Regions from separate parts of the Promicromonospora sp. Populi genome, predicted to be linked through region 2. Evidence: riboswitches for the same ligand, from Rfam matches in the RefSeq annotation. Region 2 holds a riboswitch; each other region holds the start of a gene.
The links. Region 2 has a riboswitch for S-adenosylmethionine ahead of AB1046_RS01775 (LLM class flavin-dependent oxidoreductase). Riboswitches for the same ligand answer to the same signal wherever they lie in the genome.
Positions count from the first base shown of each region.

Region 1: linked by a shared signal. The riboswitch ahead of AB1046_RS17830 (aminotransferase class V-fold PLP-dependent enzyme) and the one ahead of AB1046_RS01775 (LLM class flavin-dependent oxidoreductase) in region 2 are both predicted to bind S-adenosylmethionine.
Region 3: linked by a shared signal. The riboswitch ahead of AB1046_RS16740 (methylenetetrahydrofolate reductase) and the one ahead of AB1046_RS01775 (LLM class flavin-dependent oxidoreductase) in region 2 are both predicted to bind S-adenosylmethionine.
Region 4: linked by a shared signal. The riboswitch ahead of metE (5-methyltetrahydropteroyltriglutamate--homocysteine S-methyltransferase) and the one ahead of AB1046_RS01775 (LLM class flavin-dependent oxidoreductase) in region 2 are both predicted to bind S-adenosylmethionine.

Region 1 is NZ_CP163528.1:3,943,158-3,948,682, reverse strand. It holds gene AB1046_RS17840 (hypothetical protein) at 1-728, opposite strand, end outside; gene AB1046_RS17835 (amidase) at 960-2,462, shown strand; partial or broken gene AB1046_RS17830 (aminotransferase class V-fold PLP-dependent enzyme) at 2,512-3,931, opposite strand; SAM riboswitch class IV at 3,960-4,074, opposite strand; gene AB1046_RS17825 (hydrolase) at 4,120-4,656, opposite strand; gene AB1046_RS17820 (rhodanese-like domain-containing protein) at 4,856-5,305, shown strand; gene AB1046_RS17815 (O-succinylhomoserine sulfhydrylase) at 5,302-5,525, shown strand, end outside.
Region 2 is NZ_CP163528.1:409,514-415,038, forward strand. It holds gene AB1046_RS01770 (GH92 family glycosyl hydrolase) at 1-2,140, shown strand, start outside; SAM riboswitch class IV at 2,400-2,512, shown strand; gene AB1046_RS01775 (LLM class flavin-dependent oxidoreductase) at 2,905-4,068, shown strand; gene AB1046_RS01780 (rhodanese-like domain-containing protein) at 4,137-4,535, shown strand; gene AB1046_RS01785 (O-acetylhomoserine aminocarboxypropyltransferase/cysteine synthase family protein) at 4,532-5,525, shown strand, end outside.
Region 3 is NZ_CP163528.1:3,695,429-3,700,953, reverse strand. It holds gene AB1046_RS16745 (N-acetylmuramoyl-L-alanine amidase) at 1-1,048, opposite strand, end outside; gene AB1046_RS16740 (methylenetetrahydrofolate reductase) at 1,174-2,118, opposite strand; SAM riboswitch class I at 2,123-2,238, opposite strand; gene AB1046_RS16735 (carbohydrate ABC transporter permease) at 2,320-3,243, opposite strand; gene AB1046_RS16730 (carbohydrate ABC transporter permease) at 3,243-4,118, opposite strand; gene AB1046_RS16725 (extracellular solute-binding protein) at 4,193-5,443, opposite strand.
Region 4 is NZ_CP163528.1:1,081,458-1,086,982, forward strand. It holds gene AB1046_RS04885 (helix-turn-helix domain-containing protein) at 1-412, shown strand, start outside; gene AB1046_RS04890 (M15 family metallopeptidase) at 422-1,297, opposite strand; gene AB1046_RS04895 (RNA polymerase sigma factor) at 1,466-1,969, shown strand; gene AB1046_RS04900 (hypothetical protein) at 1,971-2,885, shown strand; SAM riboswitch class I at 3,012-3,114, shown strand; gene metE (5-methyltetrahydropteroyltriglutamate--homocysteine S-methyltransferase) at 3,123-5,525, shown strand, end outside.

The DNA of each region.
Region 1 (5,525 bases), 1.7 Mb from region 2:
GTGCCCGGCTCGGGGCCGGGGTTGACGTGGGGCTCCGCTGCGGGGGTTGCGGCAGCGCCGCCGCCGTCCGACAGGTTGTTCAGGAAAGCCTCGACGCGCGAGCGCATGGGGCCGATCAGCGCACCGCCGACACCGACGATCAGAATTCCGGCCAGGGTGGCCAGGAATGCCACCAGGACGGGCATTGTCACGGTGGTGCCGATGCCGATCTGGTTCACGGCGGCGATAACACCCAGCGCGAGAATGAAGAACGAGACGGCCTTCGCAACGAAGGGGCCGTAGGAAACGCGGCCCAGGGTGTTGAGAAGAAGGTCCTTCACGGCATTCGCGATGGCGCCTGCGATCACGACGATGACGATTGCGACGACCAGGCTCGGGAGCCACGCAACGATGTCGTTGACGATCGCACTCACCGGGTTGGTGGGCCCGAATGCGCTCAGCGCGAGCTGGAGCGTGATCAGCAGGATGAAGTAGTAGATGATCTTCGTGAGCAGCTCGATCGGCTCGATGCCCGACCCGGCCAGCAGCCGGTTCGCTCCCGCGCGCTCGAGCACCTTGTTGAAGCCGATACGCCTCAGGATCATCCCGACGAACCGGGCTATCGCCTTGGCGATGAAGTACCCGATGAGGAGAACGATCAGGAACACGAGGAGCTGTGGGATGAAGCTCGCTATCGCGCCCAGAGCGTTCGTGAGCGGTTCCAGCCAGTTGACGGCTTGCACAGTCATACCTGTATTGAGGAATGGCAAGGTTCTCTCCCCCTTCGAGATTTTTGCGGCACCTCCGCCACGCCACCGTTGACGCGGCGTAAAGGTGCCAGCACTCCATGAACATATGCCGCACAAGCGCATTCTGCGCGTCGTGGGTTTATCTCCGGGGCGCGTTGTTAGGTAGATCGAGAACATCGACGCAGGTCAGGCCACCCCGCCCACGTACCGAAGAGCGTTTAGCCTGGCCGGATGGATGCCCTGCATGAACGGACCGCCGTCGAGCTCCGCGATCTCCTCGCTGCCGGCGAGCTCACGCCCAGCGAGGTCACCGAGTATTTCCTCGACCGGGTGGAGCGGCTGGGTCCCGACGTCGGCGCCTTCGCCACCGTCACCCCGGACCTCGCGCGCGAGCGCGCCGCGGCACTCCAGAAAGCCGGTGTCGACGGTCCGCACCGCAGCGGGCCGCCGCCGTCAGGCAGCCTGTGGGGCCTGCCCACCGGGGACAAGGACCTGTGGAACCGCGCCGGGGTACCGACGGGCTTCGGGTCGCGTGCGTTCGCGGGGCTGCCGCCGGCGCAGGAGAGCGACGAGATGGTCAAGGTGCTCGACGCCGCCGGCGTTGTGAGCCTCGGCAAGACGGCCGCGCCAGAGCTGGGTTTCCCCGCCTACACCGAACCCGTCGGCCTCCCGCCGGCGCGTACGCCGTGGGACCTGACCCGCGGCGCGGGCGGGTCGAGCGGCGGGGCGGCCGCGGCGGTGGCGGCGGGGCTGCTGCCGTTCGCGCCCGGGTCCGACGGCGGCGGCTCGATCCGCATTCCGGCGGCCGCCTGCGGCGTCGTCGGACTGAAGCCGACGCGCGGGCTGCTGCCCGCGGGCAGCGGCGTCGACTCGCTGGGTGGACTGGTCGTGAACGGTCCGATCGCGCGCACCGTGGCCGATACCGCCCTCCTGCTGGAGGCGATGCTCCCGCGCGACGCCGAGGGCGGCGTCGCGCACCCGTACACGCTGCGGGCGCCGTCGTATGCGGCGGGGACGTACCTGGCGGCGGCGCAGCGCGCCGCGCTGCCCGCGGGTGGCGCGGCCGGGGGCGGTGTGGCCCGCATCGGCGTGACCACCTCGTCGGCGTGGGACGGGTTCTACGACATCGTGGTGTCGCCAGAGGCCAGGGCCGGGCTGGACGCGGGTGTGCGCGCCCTGTCGGGCCTCGGGCACGAGGTCACCGAGCTGGTCCTGGACGAGGCTCCCGAGTACGCACCGGCCTTCCGGACCCTGTGGATGGGCGGCGCGTCGGCGGTGCCGATCGACGACCCCGAGATCCTCGGGAAGCTGGAACCACTCACGCAGTGGCTGATCCGGTCGGGTCGAGAGGTCCCGGCCCGACAGCTCGGCGAGGCGGTACGCATCCTCACGGCCTACGAGCGGTCGCTGATCGCACAGCTCAGCCCGTACGACGCCGTCGTCACGCCCGCGCTCGCGCTCACCCCCCGGCCCATCGGGTGGTACGACGCCGAGGATCCGGAGCGGAACTTCGAGCAGCAGTGCCAGTACACGCCGTTCACGTCGTGGCTCAACGTCGCCGGGCTGCCCGCCATCACGGTGCCGACGCACTGGACCGCGCCCACTGCCGAGGCGCCCGCCGGGCTGCCGATGGGGGTGCAGATCATCGGCCGGCCGGGCGGCGAGCCCACCCTGCTGGCGCTGGCGGCTCAGCTGGAGGCGGCCCTGCCGCGGCCGCACGCGTTCCCCCTGTGACGTGCCGGACGTGCGGGCCACCGACGGTGACCTGCACGTCTGGTATGTGCTACGCCTCGTCCGGAAGGCAGCCGAAGTCCTCGTCGAAGCCCAGGGCGGCAGTCGCCAGCAGACCCTCCAGGCCGGAGCCCTCGGGCACGGGGCGCGGGTCGTCGGTCACTACCCACAGGCCGTCGACGACGTCGTACCCGGCCTGCGGTCCGTCCGTCACCAGGCGCCCGACGGCGGCGACCAGGCGCTCCACCTCTTCCCCCGCGGTGCCGACGCCGACCGAGGCGCGCACCGCTCCGGCGTCGAACCCGAGGCGGCCCAGCAGCGGGTGCGCGCAAAAGCGGCCGTCCCGCACGCCGATGCCGTGCTCCGCGGAGAGGTACGCGGCCACCAGGCCCGGGTCATCAGCCGGCGACGGTGAAGGTCACGACGCCCACGGGGTCGACGGCGTCCGCCCACACCCGCACGACCTCGACCCGGTCGATCGCCTCCAGCCCGGAGACGAGCCGACGGCGCAGCGCGTTCTCGTGGGCCGCGACATCGGCCGGGTCGAGTGCCGCCAGCTCTTCGCACGCGGCCGCGAGCGCCACCGCACCGATCACGTTGGGCGAGCCGGCCTCGTGCCGGGCGGGGCCCTCGTGCCAGTCGGTGCCGGAGACCCGCACGCGCCGCACGGCGCCGCCGCCGGCGAGGTAGGGCGTGCCGGTGTCGAGCCAGTCGCGGCGGCCCACCAGGACGCCCGCGCCGAAGGGGGCGTACGTCTTGTGCCCGGAGAAGGCGAGGTAGTCGACGCCGGTCGACTCCAGCGAGATGCGTCGGTGCGGCACGAGCTGGGCGCCGTCGAGCACAACTCGCACACCGAACTCGTGGGCCACGGCGACGATCTTGTCGATGGGTAGCGACTCCCCGGTCACGTTGGAGGCGCCAGTGAGGGCGAGGAGCGCGAACGGTCGGTGTGCGGCGGCGTCGGCCAGCTCCTCGCGGATCTGGGCGATCGTCTCGGCGACGGTGGCGCCGCCGGTCAGCACCGTGGCCTCGGTGGTGCGCTGCCAGGGCAGCAGGTTGGCGTGGTGCTCGACGTCGAGGACGAGCACGCGGCCGGGCTCGCCGTCGGGCTGCGCGGGGACACATCCGGCGAGCAGGTTCAGGGAGTCGGTGGTGTTGCGGGTGACGATCGTCAGGTCGTCCTCGCGGGCGCCGACAAACGCGCCGATGGTGCGGCGGGCGGTCTCGTAGAGCGCCGTGCTCACCTGGGAGAGGTATCCCGCGCCGCGGTGCACGCTGGCGTACAGGGGGAGCACCTGGGTGACCCGGTCCGCGACGGCCTGCAGCGCCGGGGCCGAAGCCGCGACGTCGAGATTGGCATACGTGACGCGTGTGCCGTCCACGAGCGGGACGAGCGTGCCGCCGCCGACCACGGAGCGCAGCGGAGCGGCGTCGTCCACCGTGAGATCACGGGCAAGGGTGGGTGCAGACATGTAGTCCTCCACAGTCCTGGGGGAGGTTCCCCCGCGCTTGCCGCGCGCGGGCTGCGCGCGGCCAGGTCGTCACCCGGGGCACCCCACCGCGGAGGGAGGGTTGCCGGCCAGCGAGCCGGGGCTTCGCGCTGACACTCATGACCTGCCGTTATCCTCTGCTGCGGGTAAAAGCTCTGTCAACGGACGTCTCAGATGCTGGTCCCACCATCTGGTCGCCGCTGCGCGGCCGCGAGGCCCGCGATCCGGACTGCACCGATCACTGACGCGTACCGCTCGCGGGCCGCGAAGTCCGCCCGGGTCCACACCGCCGGCCGGCCGAGCTCGGCGCAGAGGTGCAGCAGCCGGTCGTCGCCCAGGTAGACGGCGACGTGTGCGCCGTATGCGGCCGCGCCGTGGTTGAGGCTGCGGTTGAACAGGACGAGGTCCCACGGCTCCAGATCGCCGAGCCGCGGATGGGCCAGGGAGGTGTCGCCCCAGAGCTCGCTCGACCGGTGCGGCGGAACCTGCCGCCCTGCCAGGCCCAGCACGGAGTATGCGTAGAGCTGGCAGTTGGCGCCCAGCTCCGGGCCTCCGCTCGGGCCCGGATCCGCCGCCGCGGCCCGCGGATCCACAGCCTGTGGATGACGGGCACCGTCGTAGGGCGCGTCCCAGACCCACGCCGGTAGACCGGGCACACGCTCCGGCCAGCGCTTCAGTGCGTCGAGCAGATCGGTCGTCGTCGTCACAGTGCTGCAAATCCTATGACTCCAATAGGGATCGCCTGTCGAGACACTGTTCCACCCACCGGACACCTGTCGTAGGGTTGGCAACGACCATCCCGAGCGGCCGAGTGACGTGGCACGACGACGCCGCAGCAACCCAGCGTTCCCGCTACAGCGAGAACGGACACGGGTGCTACCGCCACGACCGATGGAGGAGAGTTACATGAGCGATCCCGCGCACCCCGAAGCCCACCCTGCCGAGGGCTACGCCGGCGACATCACGCCCCAGCAGGCCTGGGACCTGCTCGCCGCCGACCCGGGCGCCACCCTCGTGGACGTCCGCACGCAGGGCGAGTGGCGCACGATCGGCATCCCCGACACGACGTCGCTGGAGAAGCAGCCCCTGTTCGCCGAGTGGGTACAGGCCGGCGGCCGCCCCAACCCCGGGTTCCTCGAGGAGCTCAAGGCGGCCGGGATCGGCGACGGCCCCATCGTGTTCCTCTGCCGCTCCGGTCAGCGTTCGATCGGTGCGGCGCGGCTCGCCACGTCAGCGGGCATCGCGCCGTCGTACAACGTGCTGGAGGGCTTTGAGGGCGCCCCCGGGGCCGACGGCGTCCGCGACCAGCAGGGCTGGAAGGTTGCCGGCCTGCCCTGGACGGACGGCGCCGCGTGACCGTCACCGGCGCGTTTCCCCCCGGCGCGAGCCCGGGCGGGTCCGGCCGCAAGCCGCTCCCCCGCGGCGTCCGCCCGGCGACCCTCGCCGTGCGCGGCGGCCACCAGCGCACCGAGTTCCAGGAGACGAGCGAGGCACTGTTCCTCACCCAGGGCTACGTCTACGACGCGGCGGCCGACGCCGAGGCGGCGTTCGCGGGCGACCTGGACCGGTTCGTCTA
Region 2 (5,525 bases):
CGACGATGGCACGTTCACCGGCTGGAGCGACCACGGCAGCGAGCTGTCGGTAGGCCGCAGCCGGATGTACGTGGTGGGCCGGATCTCCCGCCCGGTCCTGCGCACGGGCCAGGCCCGCGGCCGGGACCACGCCACCTACGCCACGGTGGCGCTGGACGCCGACCGCACGGTCGAGGTGCGCGTCGCGACGTCGTACATCGGTGAGGACTTCGCCTGGCGTGCCCTGGACCGGGAGGTGTCCGGCACGTTCGACGAGGTCGCCGACCGCGCCCGCGCACAGTGGGAGGAGCGCCTCGGGGTGCTCGACGTCGAGGGCGCCACCGACGAGCAGCAGGTCACCCTCTACTCGAACCTCTACCGCCTGAACCTGTACCCGTCCTCCTACACGGAGGTGGGAGCCGACGGCGAGGCCGTGCACGCCTCGCCCGTGCTCGACGGCGCGCCCGTGGTGCCCGGCGAGATGTTCGTCAACCACGGGTTCTGGGACACCTACCGCACCTGCTGGCCCGCCTACGCGCTGCTGTACCCGCAGGTCGCGGGACGGCTCGCCGACGGGTTCGTGCAGCAGTACCGCGAGGGCGGCTGGGTCGCGCGCTGGTCCTCGCCCGGCTACGCCGACCTGATGACCGGCACCTCGTCCGACGTCGCCTTCGCCGACCTGTACCTGCGCGACGTCGACCTGCCCGACCCGCTCGCCACCTACGACGCCGCGCTGCGCAACGCGACCGCACTGCCCACCAGGTCCGGCGTGGGCCGCAAGGGACAGGGCTTCGCCCTGACCAACGGCTGGGTGCCCCGCGACGTCGACGAGTCGGTGTCCTGGAGCCTGGAGGGCTACATCAACGACGCCGGGCTGGCCCGGATGGCGCAGGCGCTCGCGGACGCGCCCGGTACCCCGGAGGGCCGTCGTCGCGCCCTGCGGGACGAGGCCGCCTACCTGCGGCAGAGCGCGCTCGGGTACGTGCACCTCTTCGACAACAAGACGGGCTTCTTCCGGGGGCGCGGGCAGGACGGGTCGTTCAACCCGGCCACGTTCGACCCGGACGAGTGGGGCGGCGACTACACCGAGTCCGACGCCTGGAACTTCCTGTTCCACCCGGTGCACGACGGCGCGGGCCTGGCCCGCCTGCACGGCGGGCGCAAGGGGCTCGCGGAGCTGCTGGAGCGGTTCTCAGCCACCCCCGAGCGGGCGGACAAGCCGGGCACCTACGGCACGGCGATCCACGAGATGTTCGAGGCGCGCGACGTGCGGCTGGGCCAGCTCGGGCAGTCCAACCAGGTGTCGCACCACATCCCGTACGTCTGGCTGTTCGCGGGCCGGCCGGACCGTACGCAGGAGACGGTGCGCGAGATCCTGGCCCGCCTGTGGACCGGCAACGACCTCGGGCAGGGGTACCACGGCGACGAGGACAACGGCGAGATGTCGGCCTGGTACGTGCTCTCGGCGCTCGGCCTGTACCCGCTGGAGATCGGGTCGTCGCGCTGGGCGATCGGCTCGCCGCTCTTCGAGCGGGCGGTGGTGCACCGGCCCGACGGCGACCTCGTGGTCGAGGCGCAGGGTGCGGCGGACCAGTGGTACGTGGCGGGTCTGGCGGTGTCGGACGGCGACGGCGCGACGCGGGCAGTCGTGGCGCCGTCGGTGGAGCATCGCGAGCTGACCGGGGGAGCGACCCTGCGGTTCGACCTGTCCGGGACGCCTACGCGCTGGGGGGTGCCGTCGTCGGACGATGAGTCCGGTTCCGGTTCTGACGCCGGAGCCTCACCCGCCGGGCCGTGGCAGCGGGCCGACGGCGGCTGGCGCACCAGCGGCGCACCCCTCTCGCGCCTGACCGACGGTGATCTGACGGCCTCGGTCGAGGTGACCGGAGTCCTCGAGTGGCGGCCGTCCCGTGAGATCCCGGAGGGTGCCGTTATCCGCGCCTACACGCTCACGTCGTCGACCGGGGACCGGGTGCCGCCGTCGGCCTGGCGGCTGGTCGCGGACGACGGGCGCGTGCTGGACGAGCGCTCCGGCGAGGAGTGGCCCTGGCCGGGCCAGCTCCGGCCGTTCGTGCTGGCCGAGCCCGCACCCCTTACCGGCCTCCGGCTGGAGCTGGGCGACGACGGCGCCCTGGCCCAGATCGAGTTGCTCTGCGGCTGAGATCCTGCGGCTTCGGTCCGTTGCTCTGAGATCGGTCAATTAACCGACCGATCTCAGAGCAACGGACCGAAGTCGGTGATGGGTCGCTGCAAGGGACCGAAGTCAGCGGTCGGACCGTGCGGCACTCTCGGCGAGACGCATATCCCGGCATATGAGATCTGGCCGAGGGATTGTTGACTTCGATGGGTTCCATTCGTATCTTCTCTACATCGGGATCGACCGCACTAATCCGACCGGAATGGTGTGGTAAGTCCCGGCAGGTCATGAGCTCCGATGCAAAGCCCCGGCTGGTCGGACGGCAACCCCCCGCGCGGGTGGGTGCCCCGGGTGAGGACCAGGCCGTCCGCCGCCCGGCGGATGACAACACGCGTCGCTCGCCGTCAGGGCGAGCAGGTGAGGAGAACGACGATGACCCGGAGCGCTGCGTCCGCCGTCCACGTGTCCCTGCCGTCCAGGTACGTCGCTGCACGGGCCGGTGTGGCCCCCCGCGAGGACATGTGTTGTCGCTGTTCCTGTCGCTGACCGCGGCAGACCCGACCCGCTGACCGGCCCTCGCCGGTCCTCCGCTCGGACCACCCCTCGGCGCCACGCGCCGAGCCCCGGCCGAAACCGGCCCTCACGTTCCTGACCGGACGTCTCTCTCCTGCTTTCCGGCAGCCTCCGCTCCCGGGTGACCCATGAACGCCGTCGCACATCATCCGTGCGCCGCCGGCAGGGGCCGTCCGGGCGCCGTCGCGCAGCCGCAGCCCGAACGGAGCCCCGCCGTGCCGTACCCACCGCAGCCCACGTCCCTCTCCTCCGCCGGTCCCTCGCCCCGCCCCCTCGTGCTCGGCGTGGACCTCACCTCCGCCGGCGCCCGCCCGGGCGCCCACCGCGCCCGCGGCCCGGTAGCGCCTCGTCCGTTCGACGGCGAGCGGTTCCTCCACCTGATGCGGACCGCCGACCGCGGCCTGCTCGACCTCGTCACCCTCGACGAGAGCTTCCTGCTCCACCCGGGGCGCAGCAAGGTCACCGGGCGGCTCGACACGGCCGTCGCCGCGGCCCGCGCCGCCCGGGTCACGACCGGCGTCGGGCTTGTGGCCGCCGTCGACACCGTGCACGTCGAGGCGGCCCACGCCGCCGTCGCCCTGAGCAGCATCGACCGCGCGAGCGGCGGCCGGGCAGGCTGGCAGGCCACCCGGCACAGTGCGGTTCCCGAGCCCGACGAGGCGTGGGCGGCCCGCGTCGAGCTGGGCATCCACTCCGTGACCCGGGTCTGGACCGGTAGGCCAGGTACGGGTGCCGGGGCGGTCCAGCTCGACGCCGACGGCCGGTTCCGCGTCGACCACGACGGCATCCGGTTCGCCGTCCGCGGCCGGCCGGCGAGCGGCGGCGACCCGTTGCCGCGCGTCTGCCCGCCGGTCGTCGTGCGGGTGCGCTCCGAGGCGAGCGCCGCGCTGGCCGGGCGCACGGCCGACGTCGCGCGGATCGCCGTGACCGACATCGCGCACGCCGTCCGGCTGCGCCGCCTCGTGCGGGACTCGGCCCTGTCCGCCGGGCGCGACCCCGAGGAGGTGCGGGTGCTCGCCGAGGTGTACGTGGTGCTCGCGGCCGAGCGGGCCAGCGCTCGCGCGCGGCTGGAGCTCGTCGAGGCGCTCGAAGGCACCGCGCCCATGGGCAGCTCGCTCGTCTTCGCGGACACCCCGGACGAGCTTGCCGTGCTCGTCGCCGACTGGGCGTCGGTCGGTGCCGCCGACGGGTTCCTGCTGCGCCCGTCCTCGCTCAGCTCGGACCTCGACGCGATCACCGACCACCTGGTGCCCGCCCTCCAGCGGGCGGGGCTGTTCCGCACCGAGCGCACGGAGACGACGCTGCGCGGGTCGCTCGGGCTGCCCGACGCCGACGCGGTCGACCGGGCGCAGCCCACGGGCCGGCTGCTGAGCGCCTGACGCGGGCGCCGACCGCACCCGAGCAGCACCGCACCAAAGACACCACACCCATTCGTGAGGGAGAACAAATGACCACCCCTGAGGCGCAGACGCCTGAAGCGCAGACCCCCGAGCTGCAGGACCCTGAGCTGCAGAACCCCGAGGCAGCCGGCGCCAAGGTCGCGAGCGGCGCCCTGCTGATCGACGTCCGCTCGGCGGCCGGGCGGGCGTCGTCGGGCGAGATCCCCGGCGCCACGCTCGTGGACCGGGACAACCTCGACGCGCTCTTCGGGCCGTCCGACCACCCGGCGATCACGGTCGACACGCCGGTAGTGATCGTGTGCGGCTCGATCAAAGGCTCCGGCCCGGTCGCCGAGGCGCTGGCCGCGCGCGGCTACACCGACGTCTCGCACGTCGACGGCGGGTTCCCCGCCTGGAAGGAGGCCGGACTGCCCGCCACGGAGCCCGAGCCGAGCGCCGCGCCATGACGGGGTTTGCCACCCGCCAGGTCCACGCGAGAGCAGCCACGTCCGACGGCGGTGCGCCCGACGCCGCGCCGTCGGGCCGCGTGACTCCGCGCGCGACGCCGGTGTACCTGACCGCTGGCTTCGAGTTCGAGCAGTGGGAGCAGGCCGGCGGCCACTTCGGCGCCGGGGAGGGGTTCGCCTACACGCGGACCGGCAACCCGACCACCGCCGCCGTCGAGCAGCGGATCGCCGCGCTCGAAGGCGGCACGGACGCCCTGTTCGTGGCCAGCGGGCAGGCGGCCGTCACGGTCGCCCTGCTCGGCCTGGTCGCGGCCGGCCAGCGGGTGCTCGCGGCGTCCAGCCTGTACGAGGGCACGCGCGGGCTGCTCCTGGAGAACCTGCCCCGGCTCGGCATCGAGGCCGACTTCGTGGACGACGCCGCCGACCCGGCCGCCTGGGAGCGGGCGATCCGTCCCGAGACCCGCGTGCTGTTCCTGGAGTCGATCCCGAACGCCCGCAACGACCTGCCGGATCTTGCCGCCGTGGCCGACGTCGCGCACGCCCACGGACTGGCGCTCGTCGTGGACAACACGCTCGCTACGCCGTACCTGCTGCGCCCGATCGAGCACGGGGCCGACGTCGTGGTGCACTCCGCCAGCAAGTTCCTGGCCGGTCACGGCTCGGTGCTGGGCGGCGTCGTCGTCGACTCCGGGACGTTCGACGCCGCCGCGTCGGGTGCGCTGTACCCGCACCTGGTGGCGCCGTCGCGCACCGGCGGGCCGTCCGTGGCCGAGCGGCACGGCGGCCGGGCGCGCCTGGCATACCTGCGCGAGACCGTGGCGCCGCGGTTCGGCCCCACACCGTCGCCGCTGAACGCGTTCCTCGTGGGGCAGGGCATCGAGACCCTGTCGCTGCGCGTGGCGCGGCAGAGCGCCAGCGCGCTGGAGATCGCGCGGTGGCTGGCGTTCCGGCCCGAGGTGGTCTCCGTGGACTACTCCGGGCTGGACTCGA
Region 3 (5,525 bases), 1.9 Mb from region 2:
CCCGGATAGTCGACGAGCCGGTCCCGGTGTAGACGATGAACGGCGTCGACGTGTTGTAGCCGGCGATCCCGGGGAACCACGCCTCCACCCGGTACGAACCGTTGGACGGGATGGTCGCCGAGAACGTCGCCAGGTCGCTGACCTCGGCCGGCGTCGCGTACCGGTAGTTGGCGCCGTACCGCTCGGCCGAGAACGCCGACGTCAGCCAGGAGCCGCCTGCCGCGAAGCCCGCCGACGTGTTGTCCACGATGACCGACCAGGTCGAGCCGGACAGGGCCGCCGCCACCTCGGACCGCAGCTGCGGCAGCATCGAGTACAGGACGTCGCCCGGGCAGGCCGTGGCCGTGTAGTCGCGGTGCCCGTAGATCTGCGTCGGCGCGATCCCGTACTGGTCGCAGATGTAGGCGCACAGCTCCACCAGCCGGCTCCAGAGCTGCGCGGGCGGCGTGGCGCTCGTGTAGGTGCCCTGGTTCTCGATCCCGATGGCCTGGCTGTTCTGGCCGGGGGCGTGCGCGCCGACTACCGTGCCGCTGCCGTTCTGCAGCCGGGACAGCGAGCCGTGCCGTCCCTCCATGACGTACCCGCCACGGCTCAGCGTCAGGTGCTGACCGGTGTCTACCCAGCCGTTGGCGAAGTGCCACTGCTGGATGTCGCGGGCGATCTGATAACCGGCGGCCTGCGAGTAGTCGGTGACGTTGGCCGACGCCGTGTGGTGGATCAGGATCTTGTTCGGGTTGGCCGCGACGGGTTCGATGGTGCCGCGGGCCGCCGCTGCGCCCCAGGTGGCGCAGCTCGCGATGGTCGGCGTGACGACCTCGACCCCGGCCAGCGCGCCCGGCGGGGCGTCGGCGGGTGCCTCGGGCTCGGGGGCCAGGGACGGCGAGGCGGCGGGGTCGGCACCGAGAGGTGTCGCGACAGCGGGCGCCGCGATCGTCGCGCCCGCGGCACCGATGCCGAGGACGACGGCGCCGCGCAGCAGCTCGCGCCGCCCGAGAGATGCGTGGCTGTGTTCAGTGTGGTCGGTGGGGCTGTGATCGTGATCGTGCACGGTGGTGCCTCCACGGTTCGGTCGCTGGGGGTAGGGGCCGATTTCATCCGTAGTATCGGCCGACCGTGCATCCGACCGATACATCACATCAGGGATATACCCTGCAGGCGATGTCCAGCCAGCACTCAGCGGGGACGGGAGACGGTCAGGCCCGCGCGCTCCAGGAGGTCCAGGGCCGGGCGGTGCTTGTTGAACGTGTACACGTGCACGCCGGGCGCACCGGCTTCGAGCACCTCGCGCGCGAGCTCGGCGGAGTACCCGATGCCGTGCTCGTGCTGGGCCTCGGGGTCGACGGCGCCGTCGGGCGCGGTGAGCCGGTCGAGGTCCCGCAGCAGGTCGGCGGGTGCGGCCACCCCGGTGAGCTCCTCGACCCGGCGCAGCCGGCGCGCCTCCGTGGTGGGCAGGATCCCGGCGAGGATCGGGATGGTCACGCCCGCCGACCGGGCCTCCTCGACGAACCTCGTGTACGACTGCGCCCGGTAGAAGAACTGCGTGATCGCGAAGCTCGCCCCGGCCTCCTGCTTCTCCAGCAGCCGCCGGATCTCCTGCTCCCGCGTGGTGCCGGCCCCGGGATTACCGTCCACGAACGTCGCGACGGCGATGGTGAGCGGGCGGGCGGCGGAGCGCAGGGCTGTGCTGGCATCCGCGGCGCAGCGTCGTTCGTCCACCTGCCGCAGCAGCCGGACCAGGTCGATGCTGGAGTGCACGTCGTCGTCCGTGGGGCGCCAGTGGGGCTCGTCGCGCGGCGGGTCACCCCGCAGGGCGAGGAACGACCGGACGCCGGCCTCGAGGAACTCGTCGATCACCTCGGACACGTCCTCGCGGGACGCGCCCACGCAGGTCAGGTGGGCAACCGGCAGCACGGGCGTACCCCGCAGCAGCGTAGCGAGCACCTCGCGCGACGTCGCCCGGTCGCCCCCGGCCGCCCCGTACGTGACGGAGACGAAGTCCGGCCGCGCGGCCACGAGCCGCTGCGCCGTCTCCCAGAAGTTCGGCGCGGCGTCGGGCCGACGCGGTGGCATCAGCTCGAACGACACCGTGGGGCGGTGCGGGTGTATCTCGGCGACCATGGCTGCTCCATCGAACCTGGCGTGAGCACCTTACGTCCTCACGCCACGGCCACGTGGCAGGAAGTCGGCAGGTTGCTGCGGTGTCACGGAGCCAGGACTCTCGACCGCTCTGGATGGGATCGCCACCATGCTATGCGATTGTCCAGCACTGGGACAGATTCCGTCCGCTCGGCGAGACGACCCCAACCAGGTCCGCGCCGCCTACTTCACCGAACCCGCGACGAGGCCGCCCACCAGCCGCTTCTCGATCAGCATGAACAGGATCACCACGGGCACGATCGCCACGATGGACACCCCGAACACGTAGTGCCACGAGGTCTCGTACTGCCCCACGAACTTGGTCAGCGCCACGGACAGCGGCTGGTTGCCCGCCGTCGTCAGCAGCACCAGCGACGCCGCGAACTCGTTCCAGGACGCGACGAACGTGAACACGACAGCCGTCACGATCCCGGGCCACACGAGCGGCAGGTTGATCTTGGTCAGGACGGTGAACGTGCCGGCGCCATCGATCTGCGCGGCCTCGTCGATCTCCTTCGGGATGCTCGCGAAGAAGCTGTGCATGATCCAGACCGCGAACGACAGGTTGAACGCCGCGTTGACCAGGATCATCGCGCCCCACGTGTCGAGGAGCCCGAGGGCGATGAACTGGCGGAACAGGCCCGACGTCAGCACCGCCGGCTGCAGCATCTGGGTCACGATCACGAGGAACAGGAACACGAGCCGACCGGGGAACCGGAACCGCGCCGTGTAGTACGCGGCAGGCAGCGCCACGGCGAGCACGAGCAACGTGGCGCACAGCGAGATCACCAGGGTGGAGATCAGGTTCTGCAGGAGCGGCGTCTCAGGCGTGGACCACATCGTGACGTAGTTCTCCCAGTGCCACTCCGTGGGGAAGTAGGTGGGGTCTACGGACCTGATCTCCGCCTTCGTCTTCACCGAGCCGAAGAACATGATCAGGTACGGCAGCATGAACACGACCAGCACCACGAGGCCGGCGAACATGCGCAGCAGCAGGGACCCGAGCGGCACCTGGTCTTCCGTGTACTTTCGCACGCGCGGCCGGTTGTCCGACGGCGGCTGGGTCGCCTTGCGCGGCGCGGTCGCCGATGCGGTGGTCGCGGTCATCAGACCTCCTCCAGAGGGCGGACGACCCGCACGTAGATGGCGACGATCCCGATGACCACCAGGAACGCGATGACAGACAGCGCACTGGCCAGGTCGATCTGCCGCTGGTTCTGCATGTACTTGAAGATCATGGTCATGATCGTGTCGGCGTCATACCCGGGGATGGACCCCGTCATGACGCGCAGGATCGGCAGCGAGTTGAACACGTTGATGATGTTGATCAGCACCGCCACCGACACCGCGCCCCGCAGCTGCGGCAGCACCACGCTGAAGTAGGTACGCAGGCCCCCGGCGCCGTCGATGCGCGCGGCCTCGACGGTCTCGCCGGGGACCGTCTGCAGCCCGGCCAGGATCGTGTACGTGGTGAACGGCAGCGACACGAACACGGCGACCACGATGGCCCACGCGAACGCGGTCTCGGGGTGCCGGGTCCAGCCGTAGCCCTCTGGTGTATCGATCAGGCCGATGTCCACGAGGAACGAGTTGATGATGCCGAAGTACGGCTCCAGGCCGTAGTGGACCACCAGCGTCGTCATGACCACGCTGGCGGCCCACGGCACGATCACGGCCATGCGCACGATGCGGCGTCCCGGGAACGCCTTGTTCAGCAGCGCCGCGAGCGCGAGCGAGCCGACCAGGGTGAGGCCCACGACCACGACCACCCAGATGACGGTCCGTCCGAGGATCGGCCAGAAGTACTGGAAGCCGATCACCGCCGCGAAGTTCGCGAGGCCTACGCCCCCGTCGTCCACGCCGCTCTGACTGATGTCGCGGGTCGAGTTCCAGAACATCACGCCTACCGGGAACAGGACCACGGCCGCAATGAGTGCGACCGCGGGCCCGATCCACGGCAAGGCCTTCAACAGGTCCTTCACCGGGTTCCTCGTGCTTTCGGTTCAGCGTCGGATGTGGTCGACGCGGGCTTGCTTGTAGCGGTCAGCGCCGGGCGTCAGCCCGCGTCGACCTGTGCCTGGATCTCGGTGAGCACGTCCTGCGCCGTCCGGTCGCTGTCGAGCTGGCCGAAGAGCGCCTTGAACGCGGAGTCCGCCGCCTGCCAGTCCGGGTTGGTGCTGGGGTAGAACTCCGCGTCGGGCAGCACGTCGAGGAACGGGGCGAGCGCCTCGTCGTCGGCCAGCTGCTCGGAACCCGACAGGGTGGTGGGCAGGAAGCCCTCGCCCTGGACCCACGGGACGTACACGTCGGCGGTGTAGAGGTAGTCGAAGAAGGCCGTGATGGCCTCCTGCTTGTCACCGTCGTTCTGGAACGCCATGAGGTGGTCGGCCACACCCAGCGTGAACGGGCTGCCGTCCTCGGTGGGGATGGGGTGGATCGAGTACTCGAGGTCCGGGTTGTCGGACGCGATCTGGCCCACGCTCGGCGGCAGGCCAACCTGCATGCCGATCTGGCCCTGGACGAAGATGTCGAACAGCGGGCTGCGGTCGGTCGCACCGGCGTCGGCCTGCGTGGCGCCCGCGTCGATCATCGTCTTGATGAACTCGGCACCCGGCAGGTTCTCCGGGGTGTCGATGGTGATGGCGTCGGAGTCACCGAAGGTACCGCCGCCGCCCCACAGCCACACGGCCGCCTCGGCCTGCGCCTCCTCGGAACCGAGCGGCATGCCGTAGCCGGCCACCCCGTCACCGAGCTCGGAGACCAGCGTGGCGGACTCGAGCAGCTCGTCCCACGTGGTGGGGACCTCGGCGCCGGCCTCTTCGAGGAGCGCGTCGTTGACGAACAGCGCACGGGCCGACGCGATCCACGGCAGGCCGTAGGTCGTGTCACCCACCGCTGCGTTCTCCAGGAACGTCGGCTGGAAGTCGGCGTAGGTCTCGTCAGAGGTGACGTCCTCGACCGGGTACAGCAGCTCGTCCTCGGCGAAGCCGGCGAAGGGACCGCCGTTGTAGATGTCCGGGGCCTCGCCACCCTGGATCTGGGTGGCGATGACGGACTCGAGGTTGTCCCACGACTCGACCTGCAGGTTCACGGTGATGTCCGGGTTTGCTTCCTCGAACCCGGCGATCACGTCCTCCCACAGGCCCTGGGTGGAGTCGGAGTAGGCGGGGACGAGCAGGTCGAGAGTGGTTGCGCCACCCTCCGCGCCGTCGTCCGACGGGGACCCGCCGAACCCGCAGGCCGTCAGGCCGGTCGTCGTGGCGAGCGTGATCGCGAGGATCCCGCCGAGCCTCTTGTACTGCGCCATTGCTACTCCTTGGTCTTGTCGTGCTCGTTCGTGGTGCAGGTCACGTTTTCACTTGGCCCTTAATCTGTCAATGGTTCTAACA
Region 4 (5,525 bases), 670 kb from region 2:
CCTGTGGCTGCTGATCACCGGGCCGCAGGGCGACACGGTCCGGCAGCTCGGCCTGGCCGACAGCAAGCTCACGCGCATCAACCAGGTGGTGCAGTGGATCCGGGCCAACACCGCCGAACCGCTCCGGGTCGAGGATCTCGCCCAGCGCGCCGGCCTGAGCGCCTCCGCGTTCCACCGCACGTTCCGCGCGGTGACCGGGTCGAGCCCCCTCCAGTTCCAGAAGCAGCTCCGGCTGGTCACCGCGCGCCAGATCCTCGCGTCGCAGGACTCGAGCGTCACGCAGACGGCGTTCGCCGTCGGCTACGAGAGTGCGGCCCAGTTCAACCGGGAGTACCGCCGCTTCTTCGGCGCCCCACCGGGCCGAGACCGGAACCGCATCCCTCAGGCCGCCCCTCTGGGCGTCAGCCCGTGAGATCCGGTGTCAGCGGGCGTATCCCCCGCCGGGCACGTCGAAGACCTCCTCCAAGGTCGTGACCCCGGTGTCGCGCATGTAGGCGGCCAGTTCGCGGCCCACCCAGCGCAGGTGCCAGGCCTCGGCGGCGTACCCCGTGACGGCGCTGTTCTGCGGTGTGTACCGGACGACGAAGCCGAACGCGGCGGCATGCTCGGCGACCCAGCGCCCCTCGACTGTCTCGCCGAAGCACTTCTCGAAGTCGCACCCCGCTTGCGTGGAGCTGCCGACGTCCACCCCGAGGCCAGTCTGGTGCTCGCTGTGCCCCGGGCGGGCCGACACCTTGTCCGCCTCCGCGGCGCCGAGCTGCGCCACCCAGCCCTCGTAGACCTGGGCCTGCTTGGCGTACGCGCGGTAGGCGCTACGCAGCGTGAGGTGCACGCCGTCGGCGTCGGCGGCCGCCAGCAGGGCGGTGAGGTCGGGGGCGGCGGCCGGCTGCACAAGGTAGCCCCGGACCGTGGTCAGGTCGGGCTCGAAGGCCGGGTCGAGCGGCCTGCCCTTGTTGACGACCACCCACGGGCTCGTGGGGTCGGTGATCGAGTGCGCCGCCAGGTCGATCGCCGGCTCGTCGCTCGGCGGGGCCGGGGCCGGGGCCGGGGCTGGGTCTGCGGGGCCCAACTCTGCAGAGCCCGGCGGCGCGAGCGACTCCGGCGTCGCCCCTGCCGCGCGTGGCTCCTGGAACACGGTCCCGATGGCGCCGGGCGCACACCCCGCGAGGAGCAGCAGCAGAGCGAGCGCAAGCAGGGCGAGCAGCAGCGGCGCGCGCGGAAGCAACGTGAGCGGAAGCGGCGCGCGAGCGCCCGTCGTCGTACGCGGCAGGGGTGGGCGGTCCGAAGAGGTGGTCACACCGGTTCGTGTACGTCGGCCAAGCCCTCATGCCAGCGCACGGGCTGTGACGTGGACAACACCTACGAACCTGTAATGGGCGGGTCTCCGCCGGACACACTGAGTCGGAAGCATGTCTCCTCACCCCCGGAGCCCGCCCTGGCCACGAACACGGATTCGCACCCCCTCGTGCCGGGCACGCTCACGCCCGAACGCACGGAGGAGCTCTTCGCTGCGCACGCGACCGCCGTCTACCGCTACGCACGTTCCCGGCTCCCGGCAGCCGAGACGGACGACGTGGTCGCCGAGGTCTTCGCGATCGTGTGGCGCAAGGGCGAGCTGCCCGACAACCCACGCGCCTGGCTCCTGGGGGTGGCGCGCCGGGTGATGGCGAACCAGGCGCGCGCCCGGCACCGGCGGATCGCGCTGGTCGAGCGGGTGCGTGCACATCCCGAGCCGGCAGGCCAGGACGAGGTCCGCCTGACCGGCGAGCTCGACGAGCTCCGGCGCGCGATGGCGCTGCTGCGCCCCGCCGACCGCGAGGTCATCGCCCTGCTCGGCGCGGCCGAGCTGTCCACGGCGGAAGTCGCCCAGGTCATGGGCTGCACGACGGCGGTCGCCGCCACCCGGGTGCACCGGGCCCGACGGCGGCTGCGCGCGGCCTACGAAAAGCTGACCGAGAGAGGAGCCTGACGTGGCCGATCGTGACCAGTTCGATGCTGGGCGGTTCGATGTCGACCGGGCCGACTCTGACCAGACCGAGAACGAGCTGACGCGCGTGCGCCGCGCCCTGCGCGAGGTCGAGCCCGAGATCGATCTGGCGCGGCTGTACGCCGAGTCGCGGGCTCGCGCAGGAGATGCGGCGCCCGGACTCGCCCCCGCGGACCGGGTCGGCACCGAACGTGTCGAGATCCTGCTGCGCGATCCCGGGTCTGCCGCCTGGCGGCCCCGGTCCGGAGCTCGCCGCGGGCAGGCGTTCGCGTGGGGGGCGGCGGCCGCCGCGGCCGCGATCCTCGCGGTGAGCCTCGCCGGCCCACCTGTGCTGCGTGCCCTCCCGGGTTCGGCCCCGAGCGCGTCGACCTCCGACCCGTCGCGGCTCCTCGACCTGACGGCCGATGACGTGGTCACCCGCGCGGTGCAGGCGATGGGCAGTGACAGCTGCCGGCTCAAGTCGCGCTCAACCCTCGGAACCGAGTCGACGTCCGGTTTCGACGCCCTCCCCCCGACGGGTGCGGAGCCGCCCAAGGCCGTGCTGCTGGACGACCAGCCCCTGCAGGCGCTGCATGCGGTATCGATCAGTGCGCTGTTCGGCCTGCCCCAGCTCGAAGGCACGGACTATCTCCTCCACGAGGACCTTGGCATGGAGTCGGTGGACGGGCAGACGGTTGTGCGGATCAGGATCACCCCCTCGGACACCCTGGTGCTGGACGGTGCCGTGACCCGCTTCGAGCTGCTGGTCGACGTGGCGACCTGGCTGCCGCTGGCCGGGGAGATCCGGGCCGAGTCGGACCAGGGCAGCCAGTACGTCATGCACAACGAGTTCACTTGGGCGGGTTGCACCGAGCCGAGCCCGGGGCCGACCGAGCACGACGACACACCCGGGTCGTGATAGCGCGTAGCCCGTGGTGCGGCTGCTCGCTTGGCACACTTTTTGTTGGCGACGGTCCGAGGCAGATGAGTGTCCGAGGGATGGACGCTTTCGCGACCACATGCCGGGCATGCTTACGATCCAGGTCAATCATCCAGAGCGGTCGAGAGTCCTGGCTCAACGACACCGCAGCAACCTGCCTCCGGAGCGCCAATTCCGGGCAAGGTGCTAACGCCAGGTCCGATGGAGCTGATACGCATGGCAGTCGAGTTCACGCCCCCGCACCTTGCCCACGCAACGATTCTGGGCTACCCGCGCATCGGCCGACGACGCGAGCTCAAGCGCGCCGTCGAGGCACTCTGGGCCGGACGCACCACCACCGAGGAACTAGAGGCGACCGCCCGTGACCTGCGGCTGACCACAGCACGCCATCTCGTCGGGCTCGGCCTTGATGCGGGCTCGGCCGCCGTCCCCGGCTCGTTCTCCTTCTACGACCAGGTGCTCGACGCCGTCGCCCTGCTCGGCGCCGTGCCCGAACGGTTCCGGGACCTCGCGATATCGGCCGACGGCGCCCCCGGCCGCCTCTCCCTGGAGGGCTACTTCACCCTGGCCCGCGGCGAGGGCGACAAGCCGCCGCTCGAGATGACCAAGTGGTTCGACACGAACTACCACTACCTGGTCCCCGAGATCGGGCCGGACACCCCTATCGGGTTCGTCGACGACCGCGCGGTGCGTGAGTTCACTGAGCTCGCCCAGCCCGCGGACGGCGGCCAGGCCGTCGTGACGCGGCCCGTCCTGGTGGGGCCGGTGACGTTCCTGCTGCTCAGCAAGGCGGCCGGGCCCTCTGCCGCGGCTTTGCGGGGCTCGCAAGCTCACTCCTCAGCCGCGGGCGACGCACCCGCAGGGTTCCGTCCCCTGGACCGGCTCGACGACGTCGTCGCCGCGTACGCCGAGGTGCTCCGCGCCCTGGCCGCCGCGGGCGCCCCGTGGGTGCAGCTCGACGAGCCCGCGCTGGTCACCGACCTCCTCGACGTCCCCTTCGACGAGGTGGCGGACGCCGTCCGCCGGGCGTACTCCCGGCTCGCGACCGACCTCTCCCCCGCGCCCGGCGCGGACGGCGTCCCGGCGGAGCGGCCCGCGATCCTGGTCACCGCGCCGTACGGCGGCCTGCGCAGCGACGCCGGCGACGGGCTGGCCCTGCTGGCCGGCACCGACGTCGAGGCGATTGCTGTCGACCTGGTCCGCGGCGCCGTCCCCACCGGCGTCGCCGGCGACGGGATCGCCGGAACGGTCCCCGGGTTGGAGACCAAGACCTTGGTCGCGGGCGTCGTCGACGGGCACAACATCTGGCGCGCGGACCTCGACGCCCGGCTGACCACCCTGGAGGGCCTGACCGCGCTCGGCGCGGGGGCGGTCGCCGTCGGCACCTCGACGTCGCTGCTGCACGTGCCGCACGACGTCGCCGACGAGCCCCGCCTGGACGCCGGCCTGAAGTCCTGGCTCGCCTTCGCCGACCAGAAGGTCGCCGAGGTCGTCACGCTGGCCACCGGTCTGGCCGAGGGCCGGGCGGCGGTCGCCGACCAGCTCGCCGAGTCGACGGCGGTGGTGCGGTCGCGCGCCGAGGCGCCCGGCGTCGTCGTGCCGACGGTCCGGGAGCGGACCGCGGGCCTGACCCCCGCCGACGTCGAGCGCGCGCCGTACGCGGAGCGCGCCGCCGCGCAGCAGGCGCGGCTCGACCTCCCGCCGCTGCCGACCACCACCATCGGCTCGTTCCCGCAGACGTCCGAGATCCGGCAGACGCGGGCCGCCTGGGTGCGGGGCGAGCTGTCCGACGCCGAGTACACGGCAGCGATGCGTGCCGAGATCGCGAGCACCGTGGCGCTCCAGGAGGAGCTGGGCCTGGACGTGCTGGTGCACGGTGAGCCCGAGCGCAACGACATGGTGCAGTACTTCGCGGAGCAGCTCGACGGGTTCGCGACCACGGTGCACGGCTGGGTGCAGTCGTACGGTTCGCGCTGCGTGCGGCCGCCGGTCCTGTGGGGCGACGTGTCCCGGCCCGCGCCGCTGACGGTGGACTGGACCGCATACGCGGCGTCCCTGACGAGCAAGCCCGTCAAGGGCATGCTCACGGGACCGGTCACGATCCTGGCCTGGTCGTTCGTGCGCGATGACCTGCCGCTGGGCGACACGGCCGACCAGGTCGCGCTGGCCCTGCGGGACGAGGTGACGGACCTGGAGGCGGCGGGCATCGGCGTCGTGCAGGTGGACGAGCCTGCGCTGCGCGAGCTGCTGCCGCTGCGCCGGGCCGCGCACGCGGGCTACCTGGACTGGTCGGTGCGCTCGTTCCGGCTGGCGACGTCCGGGGCACAGACCTCCACCCAGGTGCACACGCACCTGTGCTACTCGGAGTTCGGGCAGGTCATCGGCGCGATCGACGGCCTGGACGCCGACGTGACGTCCGTGGAGGCCGCGCGGTCCCGCATGGAGATCGTGCCCGAGCTGGCCGACGCCGGGTACGGGCGCGGCATCGGGCCGGGGGTCTACGACATCCACAGCCCGCGGGTGCCGTCGGTCGAAGAGGTGACCGACCTGGTCTCTCTGGCTGCCAAGTCGATCGACCCGCGGCTGGTCTGGATCAACCCCGACTGCGGCCTCAAGACC